Regions from separate parts of the Pseudoalteromonas sp. SG41-1 genome, predicted to be linked through region 2. Evidence: predicted binding sites of a transcription regulator. Region 2 holds the regulator's gene; the other holds the start of a gene.
What was found. Region 2 encodes FliA, which starts transcription of late flagellar genes. Its sites were predicted from a motif close to CTAAAGNTNNNNNNNNNNNNGCCGATA; they were not measured.
Positions count from the first base shown of each region.

Region 1: the regulator FliA is predicted to act here: its motif matches at 8,042-8,068, upstream of pomA (flagellar motor protein PomA).

Region 1 covers NZ_JACJFL010000026.1:5,259-15,001, reverse strand. The annotation lists gene H5203_RS14215 (ligand-binding sensor domain-containing diguanylate cyclase) at 1-2,051, shown strand, start outside; gene H5203_RS14210 (hypothetical protein) at 2,175-4,328, opposite strand; gene dxs (1-deoxy-D-xylulose-5-phosphate synthase) at 4,726-6,591, opposite strand; gene ispA ((2E,6E)-farnesyl diphosphate synthase) at 6,697-7,584, opposite strand; gene H5203_RS14195 (exodeoxyribonuclease VII small subunit) at 7,588-7,830, opposite strand; gene pomA (flagellar motor protein PomA) at 8,132-8,899, shown strand; gene H5203_RS14185 (flagellar motor protein MotB) at 8,902-9,743, shown strand, end outside.
Region 2 covers NZ_JACJFL010000005.1:84,903-94,645, reverse strand. The annotation lists gene H5203_RS05615 (flagellar motor protein) at 1-642, opposite strand, end outside; gene H5203_RS05610 (chemotaxis response regulator protein-glutamate methylesterase) at 635-1,765, opposite strand; gene H5203_RS05605 (chemotaxis protein CheA) at 1,834-4,032, opposite strand; gene H5203_RS05600 (protein phosphatase CheZ) at 4,047-4,811, opposite strand; gene cheY (chemotaxis response regulator CheY) at 4,829-5,212, opposite strand; gene H5203_RS05590 (RNA polymerase sigma factor FliA) at 5,253-5,963, opposite strand; gene H5203_RS05585 (MinD/ParA family protein) at 5,990-6,850, opposite strand; gene flhF (flagellar biosynthesis protein FlhF) at 6,843-8,324, opposite strand; gene flhA (flagellar biosynthesis protein FlhA) at 8,348-9,743, opposite strand, start outside.

The DNA of each region.
Region 1 (9,743 bases), on a different contig from region 2:
TGGCCATTAGCCAAGCGCCCGATGGGAGATTGTGGGTCGCTAACCGCAGTGGTGTAGGCTACTTTGATTTAGATAAAAACTTTATCAATCAAATCCCAAGTAATCAATACGGACGTGCAGCCGTGCATGATTTACAGTTTGATGGCTCACGGTTATATATCGCCACTGGGCGTGGTGTGTATATTTATGAAAACAACACCTTGTTCACTGTCCCTGGACGCGCTTTAAAAGATAACCCGGTGTTTGCGATTAGTCGCTCCAGCAAAGGAGGCTTTTGGCTTGGTACTGGCCGGGGTATGTATCGGCTTAGTTACGGTGGTTTAACCCCATTTGCTTATAACGCATTTTTAGGCAGTAAGTTTATTACTTATGTCGTTGATGAAGCTAATTTTGGTTTAATTGGCACTAGCAAAGGCGCTTACTACTTTACTGATCGTGGTATTGAAAAAATTGGCGATCAAACGAGTCTTGAAAGTGCTTATGTTACAAGCATCTTAAACATTGATGGAGTTGGTATATTAATCGGCTCATTAAATGATGGTTTATTTTATCGAAGCACACAAGGGCATTGGCGTCAGTTAGATGCTACCAATGGCTTACCTTACGGTTCTATTTTTAGTTTACGTTATGATGAAAAGCTCAAGCGCATATGGGTTAGTACCATGAAAGGTGTCTACCGAATGCCGGTTGAGCAGTTTAGTAACGATATTGAAAGCTTAAAAGTAGAGCAGGTTATTTCGTCATACGATCGTCAACTAGACGGTAAGGCCAGCCAGTGTTGTACCGGCCTTGGCCATGATGCTGTGGCGGAGTTAGGTAATTCAATGTGGTATCCGAGCCTACAGGGGGTCGTGGAGATCCCTAAGGATATTGAGCTGTTTGGCGTTAAACCATTACAGCCAAAGGTTGAGAGTTTAAATACTGGGATACGTAAACTTGCAACAGCTGCATTAGGGCGTAATCCTGAATTAGAAATCGATGAACGTGATATCACCCTTAAATATACAGCGATAGACTATTATGCACCGACCAGTATTGAGTTTCGCTATCGTTTAACTGGTTTAGACAGCGATTGGCGTTATGCTAATACCCGTCGTGAAGCTATTTATACCAATTTACCGCCTGGTGCATTTTTGTTTCAACTTGAGGCTAAACGACAAGGTGAAGGCTGGCAGAAGGCGCAACGTACGGAATATTCATTTGTGGTACCAAGACGGTTTGATGAAACAATTTATTTTCGGTTGTTGATCACTGGTAGTTTTATTTTATTATTTTATTTAGTGTTTTGGGTATTTAGAAAGCAAGAGCGCCGTAAGCAAACCGCGCTTGAAAGTCTGATCACGGAGCGCACCGGGGAGCTGCGACAAGCTAATGATAAGCTAAATCAAGTTAACTCACAGCTAAAGCTTATGAGTCACTCAGATGAGCTTACTGGGCTGAGAAGTCGTCGCTTCTTATTTGATCAACTACCAAAAGATATAGAGCACTTTCAGCGTAACTCACAATCATTACAAGCGCAGGGAAAATCCTTGGTGTTGCTAATCATTAATTTTGATAATTTTAGCCGCATTAATGACGCTTATGGACCGATTGGTGGTGATAGTTGTTTGCAGCAAATGGCTGCATTGCTTAACTCTCGTACGCAAGGATCCGATTATGTTGCCCGTTGGAGTGGTGATGAATTCTTGTTACTGCTACGTGACTTTAAACGCACTGCAATCGACAGTTATGTTGCACAGCTGTGTAAAGTAATTGCTGATCACACATTTAAGTTGCCCAGTGGTGACAGTATAAACTTGACTGCATCGATTGGCTTTTCATTTTACCCATTACCATTATTAGGTGGTCAGGTTATTGGTTGGGAAACCTCTGTCAACTTAGCGGATATCGCGCTACATCAAGTTAAAAAGCGCGGTGGCGATGGTATTGCAAACATCACCTTTGATGAACAGTTAGATGCCTTTGAATTTGAGCAAACCAACAATGTTGAGCAACAACTGAGTGTATTACAAGCTAATGGTTTAGCAGATATCAAAGTGTGGATGCGCTAATTGGCTAATTATGCGTTTGCTTATTCTAAGACTGCTGTTAGTTAAATATAGAAATGCCTTAACTCGAAAAGTTAAGGCATTGGGAGGCCAACTAAAGGCAGTTAATTTAACTGTCCTTGATGGTTAGCGATTTAGCCAGCTTGGTAAAATAGCAACAGACTCAGGAGCTGTGAATGAGTAGCTTACGCTGGCTGCAATATCACCGCTGGGGCTATTGAGAATATTATCAAACCGCATGACTAAGCCATTTGATTTTTCGGCTACGTATAAATGATTGCCGGTAAACATAATATCGACAGGATTACCGAGCATGGTTGCAGGTCCGGCGATATTGACACTGACATTGTTCAAACCTGATCCGGTTCCTGCATTATTTAATACAAACAATTTACCATCAGTGGCGTCAGCGGCACTGCCTACATCTGAGACAATTAATGAGTCACTTAGTGGATCGTAATCAATGCCATGTATATTGGTAGGGGCTGGGAATGCGACTCCTGCTGTTGCGGGTGTAATTAAGCGATCTTCCCCGGTTACAGTGCTCATACCCGCCATTAGCTTGCTTTTAACTTCATCAAAAACAGCAATAGTCCCATTGGTTAATGCCACAAATGCTCTATCAGTAGTGACATCATAGTCAACATCCCATGGACGTGCACCACCGCTTGCTGTGAGCGTCAAAAGGGGCGTTACATCACCCGTAGTACATGTTGAGAATATTAATATTCCCGGTGTTGTGGCATTGTTTTCAGCGACAAAAATCATCCCACTGTCTGATGCTACATCAATACCTTTTGGCGAGATTAGGCCGGTATTACTGCCGCTGATGATAGAATCTTGGCTTAGTGTAAATACCTCGCCATCACGGTGCATCGCGACTTTATTGGAAATAACAATTCCACCTACAGAGGTTGTGCTGTTATCAAAGCTCGCATAGCTGTTACCGGCTTTATCAAAGGCAACACTTTCGATTGTTTGACTTGCATTATAACTGCCAATTTCACTTGTTAACTGTGCATTTAGACGTGAAATTTGTCCTGTTGTAGGGCCTGCCGCGCTTGGATTACTGCTTACAGCAATACCCATCAATGGCATATTAGTCATATAACTGTCAGATACATCAGGCATATCATTATGCATCACTGTTGCGGTTATTGACTCTGGCTTAATCGTTGCGGTGACGCTATCTGGACTAATGTCACCACTGACGCCATTAAAGATATTGCTAAATACCAGAATTGCATCATTAGATTTTTCTGCAACGCGTAAGTCGCTACCAGTCAGGCTGATATCCACAGGGTTACCAAGCATAGTAGCAGGGCCAGCGATACTGCGAGCAACCGTGGTATTGCCAGTAGCAAGGGATGCGTTGTTGATCACAAATAATGCGCCGTCGGTTGCATCACTGGCACTGCCGACGTCAGAAAGTACTAATTTATTTGTATCAGCATCATAAACGATACCATGAATATTAACGGAAACTTTGTTACCGCTTGCATCACTGGGTGTGATTGTACGAGTTGCCATAGCGGTAAAGCCACCATCTACATAATTATCGTATACTGCAACATCACCATTAGTGAGTGCCACATATAAGCGATCGTTTATATCATCGTATGTTACATCCCACGGTTTTGCGTCTGTAACTGTACTAGCTAAAGGCGCTGCATTTCCTGCGGCGGTAGCACCAAAGACAGTGATCTGCATGGCATTAAAGTCAGCGGCAAAAATGAGTCCGCGCTTATTTGATATATGAATACCTTTGGGATTGACTAACGTAGTGTTGCTGCCGGTAATGGTACGATCACGATTACTGTCAAACATACCCCCATCGGCACGGCTTAATACTTGGCAAACGGTGCTAAGAGCGCCATTACCAGAATCGCTGGCTTGAATTAAATTACCTAAGCTATCAAATGCAACACCTTCATTTGCACCACTATTAAATGTTTTTAACTTTGCAGCATTTTGATTAATCAAATCAACGGTGCCTGCATTATCAGCACCATTATTAGCCAAAATAAAAGTTGCGGCTGCAAATCCTGGAGTACCATCTGATCCATTCGTGCCATCGCTACCATTTGTACCATCAGCACCATCGACGCCGTCCATGCCCATTTCACCTTGCGGGCCTACAGCACCATCTTTTCCATCATCGCCACTACAGCCGGTTAAGCCAATCAAAATTGCTAGAGTAAGCGCAGACAAACAAAGTTTACTGGTCATTAATTGTGCGTGAATAGATTTGGTGCTTTCGCCTGATTTTAACGTTTTCATAACTTGTACCTTCTTAAATATTCCATCAAATGTGAACATACAAAGAGCTTGGCTTAAAACAGCTTATACCAATCGTGTTAAGTTGTTAGTCATTTATAGCGACGGATAAATAGAGTGATAACAAGGCATAAATTTTTATATGTAGTTGTTCTACATGAAAAATTCATAACGCCGTTAGCGCTTTATTTAGCACGCTAGAAAGGCTAAATATTTAAGTCGATTGGTATTAAATAAAAGCGTGAACACTTTGCTCACGAGCTAACCTCAGTGAATAAACGTGGCAGGGAAATAATTGGATGCAAGAAAGTTGAAAAAAAAGTGAGATTTTTTTAAATGTTTGAAAATAAATAACAAAGGAGCCTACGCTCCTTTGTTATTTTATTAACTTAAACGTTGGTTACTTAGTAATAAAGTTTTTTATGCTATCGAGTATACCTTGTGAGCCTAAGCCCATTTCATCGTGCATTTGCTCTTGCGTGCCATGCTTGATGAATTCATCGGGAATGCCTAAATTTAGGATGCTTACTGTTGCTTTGATAGCTGCTAAATATTCATTAACAGCAGAGCCTGCACCACCAACAATCGCGTTATCTTCAAGGGTTACAATGACGTCATGATCGGCTAATAAAGTGTCGATTAGTGCGCTATCAAGAGGTTTAACAAAACGCATATCAACGAGGCTGGCATTTAATTCATTGACTGCCAGTTGAGCGTTTTCAAGTAAAGTACCAAAGGATAAAACTGCGATTTTAGCACCTTGTTTAATCACACGACCTTTACCAATTTCAAGCTCAGTCATTTGCTCGCAGATTTCAGTTGTGCCAGCACTACCACGAGGATAACGAACTGCAACAGGGCTGTTACAACGATAACCAGTGTACAGCATTTGACGACATTCATTAGTATCACTCGGTGCCATGATAATCATATTAGGGATACAACGGATAAAGCTTAAATCGTATGCGCCTTGATGAGTTTCGCCATCAGCTCCAACAATACCAGCACGGTCAATTGCAAATAACACGGGTAAGTTTTGCAGAGCAACATCGTGAATAAGCTGATCGTAGGCACGTTGTAAAAAGCTTGAATAAATAGCGACAACTGGTTTTAAGCCTTCGCAGGCAAAACCTGCGGCTAAAGTAACCGCGTGTTGCTCGGCAATGGCAACATCAAAATATTGCTCAGGGTATTCTTTTGAAAAATGCACCATGCCTGAGCCTTCACGCATAGCCGGGGTGATTGCCATAAGCTTTTCATCTTGACTTGCCATGTCACACAACCAATCGCCAAATACTTTAGAAAAAGTCGCAGCGCCTGGTTTTGATTTTGGTAGGCTGGAAATCGCAGGGTCGAACTTAGGTACGCCGTGATAGCCTATTGGATCTGCTTCTGCTGGTTTATAGCCTTTACCTTTCTGGGTTTTGATATGCAGTAACTGCGGCCCTTTTAGGTTACGCATATTGCGCAGTGTATCAACCAACATGTTTACATCATGACCATCAATTGGGCCAATGTAATTTAAGCCTAACTCTTCAAAAAAGGTGCCTGGGATAACCATGCCTTTTAAGTGCTCTTCCATGCGGCTGGCTAATTCTTTTACTGGTGGCACGCCAGATAGCAGCTTTTTACTACCTTCACGAATGTTAGTGTAAAAACTGCCTGATAAGATACGAGCGAAATGATTAGTTAGTGCACCGACATTTTCAGAAATCGACATTTCGTTATCGTTTAATATGATCAGCATGTCAGATTTAACATCACCTAAGTGATTCATTGCTTCAAACGCCATGCCCGCGGTAATCGCACCATCACCAATAACCGCTACTGTTTTTCGTCCTTTGCCTTCTTTTTGCGCCGCAATTGACATGCCTAAAGCAGCAGAAATCGAGGTGCTTGAATGGCCAACACTAAAAGTGTCGTAGTGGCTTTCTTCACGAAATGGAAACGGATGTAAACCGTCTTTTTGGCGGATCGTGTGCATTTGATCACGGCGCCCTGTGAGAATTTTATGTGGGTATGCTTGATGGCCTACATCCCATACTAAGCGATCTTCAGGGGTGTTATATACATAATGAAGCGCTACAGTAAGCTCAACTGTGCCTAAACCTGATGCTAAGTGACCACTACTTTGCGAGACTGAGTTTAGTAAGTAATCACGTAACTCATTACTAAAAGCAGGTAATTTGTCTTGCGCTAAATCACGCAACTGGGCTGGTTCGTCAACCAAACCTAATAATGGATACTTGCTACTATCAAGTGTCATGATTTTTAATACATCCTTCGCTAACCAGAGGTCATTATAGCGTAATATTACTCTGATTCTTTAGTTATTTTGTACATCATTACTTGCTCAAGCTAGAGCCTAGAATTAATAATCGCGTTCAACAATATATTTTGCCAAGTTTTCTAGCTCAGAAGTGTCAGCATCTATTGCTGCTAACGCATCGAGTGCGCATTTTAGTAATGATTGTGCTTTTTGTTTTGCACCTGTAAGCCCAAGTAGAGCAGGGTAGGTCGCTTTATTTGCTGCAACATCGGAGCCTTGTGGTTTACCTAAGACTTGGGTATCACCTTCGATATCAAGAATATCGTCTTGCACCTGAAAAGCCAGCCCAATTGCATCACCAAACTGTTTTAATTGTAATAATGTTTGTTGATTTGTATCAGCTGCGCATAATGCACCTAAAGTAATTGCACAATTTAACAAAGCACCTGTTTTTAATTTATGGATACGTTCGAGCTCAGCTAAATTGACTAATTTGTCAGTCGCTGCAATATCCAGTGCTTGACCACCGACCATACCTTCAATACCCGATGCTTTGGCAAGTGCTGCAATCATTTTTAACTGTTGCTGTGCAGGAACGTTAAATGAATGGTTAGCAATTAAATCAAACGCTAATGTTTGCAGCGCATCACCGGCTAAAATAGCATGAGCTTCGCCATAGACAATATGGCAAGTCGGTCTACCACGTCGCAGGTCGTCGTCATCCATCGCGGGTAAATCATCATGAACTAACGAATAACTATGAATACATTCAATAGCAGCAGCCAACACGTCTAAATCTTGTTTATTTGCGCCAAGCATTTTTCCCGTGGCATACACTAAAAATGGTCGTAATCGTTTACCGCCATTTAAAACGCTGTAGTGGGTGGCTTGTTTGATGCTTTGCTCGGTATCGAGCGGTTGCTCAAAATACCGATTGAGAGTGGCTTCAACATCTTGTTGAGCACATTTTATTTGCTCTGTTATTAACACCCGTTATTCCAAATCATTATCAAAGTTAGTAAGTGGTGACTGACTATCACTACCCATTAAAATCGCTACTTTTTGTTCAGCTTGTTGTAACTTACTTGAAGATGCGCCGGCTAAAGCAATACCGCGTTCAAACTGTTTTAATGATTGCTCAAGGGAAAGCTCTCCTTGCTCCATTTCTGTGACGATTAAGGATAATTCATCAAGCGCTTGCTCGAAGCTTAGGTTCTCTGGTTTTTTCGTCGCCATACTGATTTAACTTAGATGATAGAAATGTGAGGCCAATTTTAGGGGGAATGCTAAACTAGGTCAAAGGGTGATGCATTTTTTTTGAATAATTAATTGTTTTCTTGCCACTTTTAATTATTTATACCTTTACTTAAGCCTTGCAGGTTATCAATGGTAGCTTAAAATGCTAAACAGGGTTGAAAACTTTCATTTCATTTTTTTCATTAAATGGTTTAAGTAATTCAATAGATTGCCGATAAGCTGTTAATAATAAAAATTTGTTGCTGGTAGCAACAAAGCATCGATTCCTCTGGAGGGGTAAGTGGATTTAGCAACCATTATAGGTATTCTCGGAGCTATTGGTCTTATTGCTATGTCAATGGTACTAAGTAGTGGCGGCGAAGTGGCTATGTTTTATAACACGCCATCGGTGGTTATTGTTTTCGGTGGTTCGATTTTTATAGTGTTATCAAACTATACGATGAGTCAATTCCTCGGTATCGGTAAAGTCGCGGCTAAAGCCTTCATGTTCAAAATAGAGTCACCTGAAGAGCTTATCGAAAAAGCAGTTGAACTTGCAGACTCGGCCCGTAAAGGCGGATTTTTAGCACTAGAGGAAGCAGAAATACCCAATGCGTTTATGCGTAAAGGGGTTGATATGCTTGTTGACGGTCATGACGCTGATGTTGTTCGTGCCACCTTGCAAAAAGATATTTCTCTTACTTCTACTCGTCATGAATCGGGGGCCGGTTTGTTTAAAGCGCTTGCCGATATTGCGCCTGCGATGGGGATGATCGGTACTTTGATTGGTCTAGTTGCGATGTTGTCGAATATGGATGACCCTAAAGCGATTGGTCCTGCGATGGCGGTAGCGCTTTTAACAACATTATATGGTGCGTTTTTAGCAAACGTGGTGGCAATTCCTATCCAAGTAAAATTGGAATTGCGTAAAGACGAAGAAGCAATGAATCAGCGGCTAATTTTAGATGCGGTATTAGGTATACAAGATGGCCAAAATCCAAAAGTCATCGAAGGTATTTTGAAAAACTACCTAGCTGAATCAAAACGAAAAGTGGATACTGAGGAGTAAGCATGTCAGATCAAGAGTGCAAGTGTCCACCACCCGGGTTACCAGCATGGATGGGTACCTTCGCGGATTTGATGTCACTATTGATGTGCTTCTTTGTACTTTTACTCGCGTTTTCAGAAATGGATGTACTTAAATTTAAACAAATCGCAGGCTCAATGAAGTTTGCCTTTGGTGTACAAAATAAAATAGAAGTAAAAGATATTCCCAAAGGAACATCCGTTATCGCGATGGAGTTCACCCCAGGTAAACCTGAACCTACCCCAATCGAAACCATTCAACAGCAAACTGTCGAAATGACCCAGCAAATGCTTGAGTTTCAGGCTGGTGATGAAAGCTCCGCTGGCGGTCGTCAAGAGCAACGCGGTAATAAGCGTGGCGGTGAGTCACAAAGTACAGCGCAACAACAAGCATCAGAACAATCTATTTCTGCAGCTGATCAAGAGCAGGTTAATGAGTTAGTTAAAAAGATAGCCCAGCAATTGGAACAACAAATCATGGATGGTGCTGTTGAGTTGGAATCATTAGGTCAGCAAATTATTATTCGTATTCGTGAAAATGGTTCATTTCCATCTGGGAGTGCATTTTTACAACCTAAGTTTAAACCAATCATTCGTGATATAGCTGCGTTACTAAAAGATGTGCCAGGTGAAATTACGGTGTCTGGTCATACTGATGATTTTCAAGTTTCGAATGAGCTGTATACCAATAACTGGGACTTATCATCGAAGCGTGCAGTTGCGGTTGCAACTGAAATGCAAAAAGCGCAAGGCTTTGATAAAACCAGAATGGTTGTTGTCGGTCATGCCGAAACTCGACCACTTGTTCCAAATGATTCTGATGCGGA
Region 2 (9,743 bases):
CTTTTGTTCTACTTGTTGTTTTAGCTTATTAGCCATGGGTAAAAACAGTAAATTTGCTAAACCAACCCCATAGATGGTCGCGATAAAAGCCGTCGCAACCCCCGCACCTAACTTTTCAGGCTCAGTGATAAATGACATTGCTTGGATCAGACCAAGCACTGCACCTAATATACCGATAGTAGGACTGTAACCGCCCAACGCCTCGTACACCCGGCTGGCTTCAAGTAAACGTTCCCTTTCTAACAATAAATCAATTTCTAACGCATCTCTAAGTTTTTGCTCGCTGTTACCATCAATCAATAAACTCAGGCCTTTGGCAACGTACGGGTCTGGATGTGTTAATGCTACTTCTTCAAGCGCTAAATACCCTTCTTGGCGAGCTTTTTGTGACCAACTTTTAACTTGCTCAATTGCCCTGTCGATATCATGACTTGGAGGAAAAAACACCCAATGACTTATTCTTAAGACTTTATTAAACGTATGTGCCGGTGTTTGTAGCATTACAGCACCTAACGTACCACCCAAAACAATAATTAATGCTGGGCCATTAAATAAAGCACTTACAACCCCACCCTCTAGTGAGTAACCATAGCCAATCGCCAAAAGTGCAACGAACAGGCCTAAAAACGACAACTTATCCACAACCAATTTCTCGAACTAACCGATTAGCAACCTCTTCAAGTGCGATACTTGCCGACGATAGCCCAGCGTTAGCAACCGCCTGTGGCATACCATATACCACACTGGTTTTTTCATCTTGCGCCCAAATAGTGGCGCCGGCTTGTTTGAGCATTCTTGCACCATCTCGTCCATCAGCGCCCATGCCTGTAAGTACCACAGCTAACACATCACCTTGAAAAGATTTGGCTGTACTAGCAAAAGTAACGTCAACACTGGGCTTATAAGTGATCCGCGCACTGTCGTCCTCAAAAACACGTAACGTGCGATTTCCACCTCGTCCCTCAACCAGCATCTGTTGACCACCTGGCGCTAGATAAGCGACGCCTGGCATTAATCGGTCGCCTTGTTGTGCTTCTTTTACTTTTATTTTGCACAAGCCATTTAAACGAGCGGCAAATGCTGGCGTAAACGCAGCTGGCATATGCTGTATTAACAAAATGGGATGTGGGAAATTGGCCGGCAACTTAGTCAAAATAGTTTGCAGTGCGACAGGCCCCCCTGTGGAGGTGCCTATTGCAACTATTTGATATTTCTTACCCGAAGCACGTGTATTAGCTGCAATGTTCGAAGCGGGCGCTGTGCTGCGGTTAAAACTTCTATCAGGTTGAGTTATCGCAGGTCGACTTGTTGTACCTGCAGAAACGGAAGGTATTGATGTCGGTGTCGGCCTACTGAAGCGTGATAGACGCTTGCGTCCAATTTCTTTTACTTTATTTTGTAATAACTTAATCGCATCTTCATTATTACGAGCAATGTCTTCAAATTTTTTCGGTAAAAAATCTAAAGCACCCGCATCAAGTGCGTCTAAGGTTGCTGTTGCGCCATCACGGGTCAAGGAAGAGAACATCAGAATTGGGGTTGGATTTGCTGCCATGATCTCTTTTACAGCACTAATACCATCAAGCACAGGCATTTCAACATCCATAGTGATTACATCTGGACGCAATTGATTTGTCTTGTCTACCGCTTCTCTGCCATTTACCGCAAAACCAATTACTTCAATATCCTTATCTTGCTCGAGTATTTCGCTCACCCTGCGGCGAAAGAAACTTGAATCATCAACAACTAAAACTTTAACTGCCATTGGCATACTCTATGTAAATTTTATCTGTGAGAGCCATATATAGCTCTCACAATAAGATAAGAATTGGACTAACCTGCGTAATGTTTTAACAGGTTTGGAACATCTAAGATTAGCGCTATACCACCGTCAGACGTGATCGTTGCACCTGCCATACCAGGTGTTCCTTGTAGTAAAGCATCAAGCGGTTTAATAACAACTTCTTCTTGACCAATCAATGAATCCACTACAAAACCAACTTGTTGCGTACCTATTTGTACAATTACAACATGGCCTTGAGCTTTGCGTAATGATCTGTCAGCACCTTTGACTAACCAATGTTCTAAATAAAACAACGGTCGTGCTTTCTTACGAACAATAATGGTTAATTGGCCATCAACTACATTCGTTTTAGTTAGATCTAGGTGGAATATTTCATTAACACCAGCCAGTGGTAATGCAAATGTTTGCTCACCGACAACCACCATCAATGTCGGCAAAATAGCCAACGTTAACGGAACTTTAATTTCTAGGATTGTACCTACACCTAGCTCAGATTGAATACTCACAGAACCATTTAGTTGGGTAATTTTGGTTTTCACCACATCCATACCCACACCACGACCCGAAATATCAGAGATCTGTTCTTTGGTGGAAAAGCCTGGTGCAAAAATAAGGTTATAGGCTTCTGTATCAGATAATCGAGCAGCTTGCTCGTGATCAAGCACCCCTTTATTGATTGCTATTTTTTTCAGCTTTTCGGGATCCATACCAGCACCATCATCTCGGATGGTAAGCAAAATATGATCACCTTCTTGCGATGCTGATAAAGTTACAGTCCCAGTCCTTGCTTTACCTGCCGCTTCACGCACATCAGGCATTTCAATACCGTGGTCTACAGAGTTACGCACCAAGTGGACTAAAGGATCTGCCAGTGCCTCAACTAAGTTTTTATCTAAATCAGTTTCTTCACCCACGAGCAATAAATTGATATCTTTTTTCAAACTGCGGGCTAAATCACGTACTACGCGAGGGAAACGACCGAACACTTTCTTGATCGGTTGCATCCGCGTTTTCATCACCGCACCTTGCAAGTCCGCAGTTACTACATCAAGGTTTGAAATGGCTTTACCCATCGCTTCACTTTCAGTATTGGTTGCTAAACTGACTAGGCGATTGCGCACTAGCACAAGTTCACCGACCATATTCATTATTTGATCAAGGCGTTTTGTATCAACGCGCACAGTGGTATCAGCTTGTGGTGGAACTGATTTTTTCGCAACAGCTGTCGCTGGAGCTGGCTTTTCAGCCGCTTTCGCAGGCTCAGACACTGCTGGTTTAGGCGCAGGTTTAGCTGCGGCAACAGGTGCTGGGGGAGGGACTGGTTTTTGAGCGGGTGTTGGCTCAGTATCTGCAACTGCTTGCGGTGCACTCCCTTTGCCGTGCAATTCATCTAATAATGCTTCAAACTCATCATCGCTGATCTCGTCTGGACTATTACTTTTAGTTGGCTCTGATGACGCTTGGGGCGGTTTAGGCGCAGTATTTTCGGTGCTTGCAGCATCTTTATTACTGACCAAACCAAAGCTACCAACACCATGTAATTCATCTAATAAATTATCGAATTCGTCATCAGTAATATCACTATTTGATGACTCATTGCTAACTGTTACTGCTGGAGTTACAGGACTTTGTCCTTTTCCATGCAGCTCATCTAGCAAACTTTCAAATTCATCTTCTGATATATCATCGATTTGAACATCTTTTTTATCGCTATCAACTTGACCATCAAATAACAAGTCAAATGCAAATGGATCATCAGAATCATCTAAAATAGCATCAGCATCAACAACAGGAGTATCGTCTGCAGGCTCAGCAGCGCCAGTTAGTTCTTCAGCAGTTGGCGGCAATCCCAATTTATGTAACACAGCCAGCAACTCTGGATTTGCAGGTTCTGGTTTTTCTCGGCTTTGGATGGTCGCAAACATTTCGTTGATAGTATCGAGCGCTTGCAAGATCACGTCCATCAGCTCAGAATTAACCTTACGAACACCTTGACGCAATAAATCGAAAACGTTTTCTGCACCGTGACAAGCGTCAACTAGCTCAGTCATACTTAAAAAACCTGCGCCGCCTTTTACCGTATGAAAACCACGGAAAATTGCATTGAGTAATTCGGTATCATCTGGGTTATTTTCAAGCTCCACCAGCTGTTCTGACAAAAGCTCAAGAATTTCTCCAGCCTCTACTAGAAAATCTTGTAAAATATCTTCATCGACTTCAAAGCTCATGCAGTTCTCTCCTCTTAGAAGCCCAAGCTTGATAATAAATCATCAACATCATCTTGCCCTGAGACAACATCATCACGAGATTCTTTATCAATAATTGGCCCTTCAGGGCCTGCAAGTGTATTTTCAGCAGGCGGTTTTTCAATGACTGGTGCTATTGTTTTTGTTTCGCTATCATCTTGGCTACCAAATGCTGTCAACAAGTGGATCAAGCTGTCTTCTACTTCTCTAACAAGCTCTATCACTCGACGGATCACTTGACCTGTTAAATCTTGAAAATCTTGTGCCATCAAGACATTGGTCATGAGTCCTTGCAACTCATCCGTTTTAGTTTGCGAGCTATTCATGAACTTATCTAAGCTGTGGCATAATGTTTTAAACTCACCTAGCTCAATTTCACGATTCATTAAACGATCCCAAGTGGGTTTAATGTCTGAAATATCATCTGCAAGCTGTTGGGCAATTGGTAAACTTGCTTCTACAGCATCCATGGTTTTATTAGCAGCGTTCTCTGTCATTTCCATAACATAGTTTAGACGCTGCTTAGCATCGGGGAGTGCGTCTTTGGTCAAATCAGCTAAACGTGTATCAAGCTCAAAATTTTTCAACGCATCATGAAGCTGACGCGTAAGTTTGCCTACTTCGGCAAATAATTCTGATTGCTCTTTTGACGCCGCATCAATAATTAACTGATCAGCTTTATCTTGTTCACCATTTTCAAGGTAAACCACAAGCTGCCGGGCTTGTTCTAAACTGATCTGAGGCGCAGCTGGTGCTGACATAAGCCTCTCCTATTTATTTAACCTAAACGCTCAAACACTTTTTCCAATTTGGTTTTCAGTGTTGCGGCTGTAAATGGTTTAACGATATAGCCGTTAACACCAGCTTGTGCAGCAGCAACAATTTGTTCTTTTTTAGCTTCTGCTGTTACCATTAAAACAGGGATGTGTTTCAGGCTGTCATCGGCCCTGATAGCGCGCAAGAGGTCAATTCCTTGCATGCCAGGCATGTTCCAATCTGTTACTACAAAATCAAATTCTTGATTCTGCAACATCGGTAAAGCTGTTGAGCCATCATCAGCTTCTTGTACATTTGTAAAACCCAAATCTCTTAACAGATTTTTGATAATACGTCTCATCGTCGAAAAATCATCAACAACAAGAATTTTCATGTTTTTATCCAAAACATCCTCCGGTGAGGTCTGAACCTATATTTACTTACTACTAGTTAATCCAGTCATTGATTTTTGCTTTGAGCTTAATCATCGCCTGACCATGTATCTGACTCACACGCGATTCGCTTACATCGAGTATATGTCCAATCTCTTTTAAATTCATTTCATCATTATAATAAAGCGACAATACTAACCCATCTCGTTCAGGTAAAGATTGTATAGCTGTTAATAATGATTGATTAAAACGTTCATTTTTAACGTTATTAAAGGGCTTGTCTAGTGCTAAATCATGTCCCACTGGTGTGATAACATCTTCATCAATTCCCAAGTCTTCTATACCTAAAACCTTACTTGAATTTACATCACTAAGAATATGATGGTACTCATCTAGCGTAATATCAAGTTTTTCAGCAACTTCACTATCTTTAGGTTCTCGATTCAGGCTGCTTTCTAGCTCACTAATCGCTTCAGCAACTCTGCGGCTATTACGGTGCACTGAGCGAGGAGCCCAATCACCTCGGCGCATTTCATCCAGCATCGCACCACGAATACGAATGCCTGCAAAGGTTTCAAAGCTTGCACCTTTAGTCGCATCAAAGTTTTTTGATGCTTCAATTAACCCTATCATCCCCGATTGAATCAAATCATCGAGTTGCACACTCGCGGGTAAACGAGCGATCAAATGACAAGCCACTTTTTTAACTAAAGAAGCATGTCGCTCAACAATCACATTTAAATTTTGTGTCGATTGATATCCCATCGCTTTATTCACCGATGCCGTCATAGTTAGCCGTTTACTAATTTTTCTATGAAAAATTCTAAATGGCCAGATGGTTGATTAGGTATAGGCCATTTAACTGCTTTTGTCGCTAATGTTTTAAATGCAATTGCCGCTGGAGAATTTGGAAATAAATCAACAATTACTTTTTGACGACGAGTTGCTTTACGCATGTTTTCATCATAAGGGACTGTTGCAACCAATTCCATTGAGACATCCAAAAAGCGATCCGTTACTTTTGAGAGCTTAGCAAATAGTTCGTGGCCTTCACGCATACTGCGCACCATATTAGCAACTATTTTAAACTTATACACACCATGCTCACGACTCAACACTTTGATTAATGCATAAGCGTCGGTTATTGAGGTCGGTTCATCACATACTACTACCATGACATCTTGCGCTGCGCGCGAAAAACTTAATACCATGTCAGAGATACCAGCAGCAGTATCAACAATTAATATATCAAATTCGGTATTCAACTCACTAAAAGCACGAATTAATCCAGCATGTTCTGATGGAGAAAGTTCCACCATACTTTGTGAGCCTGACGTCGCTGGTACTATTTTAATTCCTGCAGGCCCTTCAACTAAAATTTCATCGAGCTCACATTCACCTGATAGTACATGAGATAGATTACGTTCAACCCGAAGCCCTAACATCACATCACAATTTGCTAAACCCAAATCGGCATCCAGAACTAACACTCGGTTTCCGAGCTGACCCAACGCAATCGCAGTGTTAAGTGAGACGTTAGTTTTCCCTACGCCACCTTTACCACCTGTTACAGCGATAACTTTAACGCCGTTATTATTGTTTTGACTCATTTTACGCAGGCCACTTGCTTGATCTAATACTGTGTTAATCATACATCCCTACTGTGCTTGACGCTACTGCTTGGCGTCGTGAATGTTGTGCTTTTGTTCTTTTTAAATACAATTGTTCTGCTTTTTTTACTAATTTCTCTGCATTGGCGACCCGAATGTCCTCTGGAACGCGCTGACCGTTAGTAAGATACCCTATTGGAAGGCGATTTTGAATCGCTATACTAATAATCTCACCTAAACTTAATGATTCGTCTAATTTAGTGAAAATACAGCCACTTAATTGTACCTTCTTAAAATGTCTTACGGTTTCTTGTAAAACATTAATTTGTGCGGTCGCACTGAGCACTAAATAATTGCGAATATCGACACGTTGATTACGCATTAGTGTATTTAGCTGCTCAGTTAAACGTAAATCACGTTGGCTCATTCCCGCAGTATCTATTAATACTAGACGCTTATTTCGTAAATGATATAAAACTTCTGCTAATTCATTGGCATCTTTAACTTGTTTTACACCACAACCGATGATCCGGCCATAAGTAGCTAACTGTTCATAAGCGCCAATACGGTAAGTATCAGTGGTAATTAGCGCAACTTTATCTGCGCCATATTTTTGTGCGCCAAGGGCTGCAAGTTTTGCCACGGTTGTAGTTTTACCTACCCCAGTAGGACCAACAAGTGCATATACCCCGCCTTGGCGAAGGATTTCGTTATTTGTAGTATGCATTTGGTTTTCAACCATTTGCAATAGTGCTTGCCAGGCTTGCTGACGTGACACATCGTCCGGAATAAAGCAGGCCATTTGCTCTGCAACTTCACTGTCGATACCCATTCCAACTAAACGATCGATCATGCATGCGCGAGTAGGATCGCGACGCGCTAAATCTTGTTGCATCAAACCCGATACCTGATACTCAAGTAATTGACGCATCGCAGCCATTTCATCACGCATAGCGGTGATTTCATCTGTTTTGGCTGCACTTTTTGTTAGCATTGGAGTATCTAAATCATCAAAACCACTTTCTAGATCATCATCAAAACCTAAGCTATGTGCTTGCGTTTGTGGACGCGGCGCAGTATCGCGACGAGCAAAGTCACTATGCGCTTGTGGTTCATGGCGAGCTTGCTGTGCTTGATGTTGTTGCTGTGGTTGATACTGAGTAGATGTATCAATCCCTGACTGGCTAAACATAGACGCAAGCTCAGGTGAGCGTGGACGCGGTGATTGGCGCTCTAATAATGCTTGTAAGCTATCAGCTACCGCAGCTTGCGGCTCATGCTGCGCACGTTGTGGCGCAGGTTTAACAAAGTTAGCATTCGTTTGCGGTTGCGCCTTAGCAACATGTGGTTGTGCCGGTGCTTTCGGGGCTGCTTTTTCATAATCAACGGCGGCAACAATCTCTACCCCATTGGCTAATTTTTTATTTGACATGATTACAGCATCTACACCGAGTTCATCTTTAACTTCTTTCAGTGCGGTGCGCATATCTTTAGCAAAAAAACGTTTTATTTTCATGGTTCAACCCCTTTAAAATCCGATTATTGGCCTACTGAGCTGACAATCTTGATCTGTCTTTCGTCTGGTACCTCTTGATAAGACATCACTCGCAATCCTGGAATGGTGTACTTAACAAAACGAGATAACACAGTGCGTAACATTCCTGACGTTAGCAATATCGAAGGTTCACCGGCCATTTCTTGGTTTTGATGCGCTTCATTTAATGATTGTTGAAGTCGCTCTGCAAGTCCTGGCTCTATTCCGGCACCTTCGTCGCCTGCATTTTGTAGTGACTGATGCAACATCTGTTCCAACTCAGGCGCCAAGGTTATGACAGGGATTTCTGATGACATTCCAACCGCGTCTTGAACAATTAATCTGCGCAGTGAAATTCGCACTGCTGCGGTTAATACATCAGGATCTTGGCTTCGAGGGCCATACTCAACAAGGGTTTGTACAATTGAACGCATATCGCGAATAGCAACGCCTTCATTTAATAAATTTTGTAATACTTTAACAATTGCTGTTAGTGGTAAAATATCTGGCACTAGCCCTTCAACTAAACGAGGATGACTTTTTGCCAGCATATCTAATAGATTTTGCACTTCCTCGTGGCCGAGTAACAAGGCCGCGCTGTTAGTTAGTAACTGACTAATATGCGTTGCTACCACAGTCGCTGCATCAACCACGGTATAACCGAGTGATTGTGCTTCATCTTTTTGATCTGGTTTGATCCAAATAGCGTCTAGACCAAAGGCAGGATCTTTAGTAGCAATCCCTTTTATTGGACCAAATACTTGGCCAGGATTAATAGCCAACTCATCACCATGCTTAAGCTCGCCCTCACCACTTGAAACACCCATCATGGTAATTCTGTATGCATTTGGGTCTAACTCTAAGTTATCGCGAATATGCACCGGTGGAATTAAAAAACCAAGTTCTTGAGATAACTTTTTACGTACTCCTTTAATTCGGTTTAATAATTCGCCACCTTGTGATTGATCAACTAATGGAATTAAGCGATAGCCAACTTCGAGGCCAATTACATCAACTTGTTGTACATCATCCCAACCTAGCTCTTTTTGCTCTTGCTTGTTAGCAACACCAGTGCCTGTTGCACCGCCATTGGCAGCTTCTGCTTCCTTAGCAGCCGCTTCTTTGAGCTTACTTTGCTGGGTGTAATACGCTAAATAACCAAGTAAAGCACCAAGGCTTAAAAAGGCAAAATGTGGCATACCCGGGACCAAACCCATCACGATTAAAATACCCGAAGCAATAAATAATGATTTTTCGTTACCGAGTTGTTTCTTAAATTGATCGCCCATATTGAGCGATTCATTTTGACGAGTAACAACAATTGCAGTGCCAATAGATAACAGTAATGATGGTAATTGTGCAACTAGACCATCACCAATGGTCAGTAAGGTATACACTTCC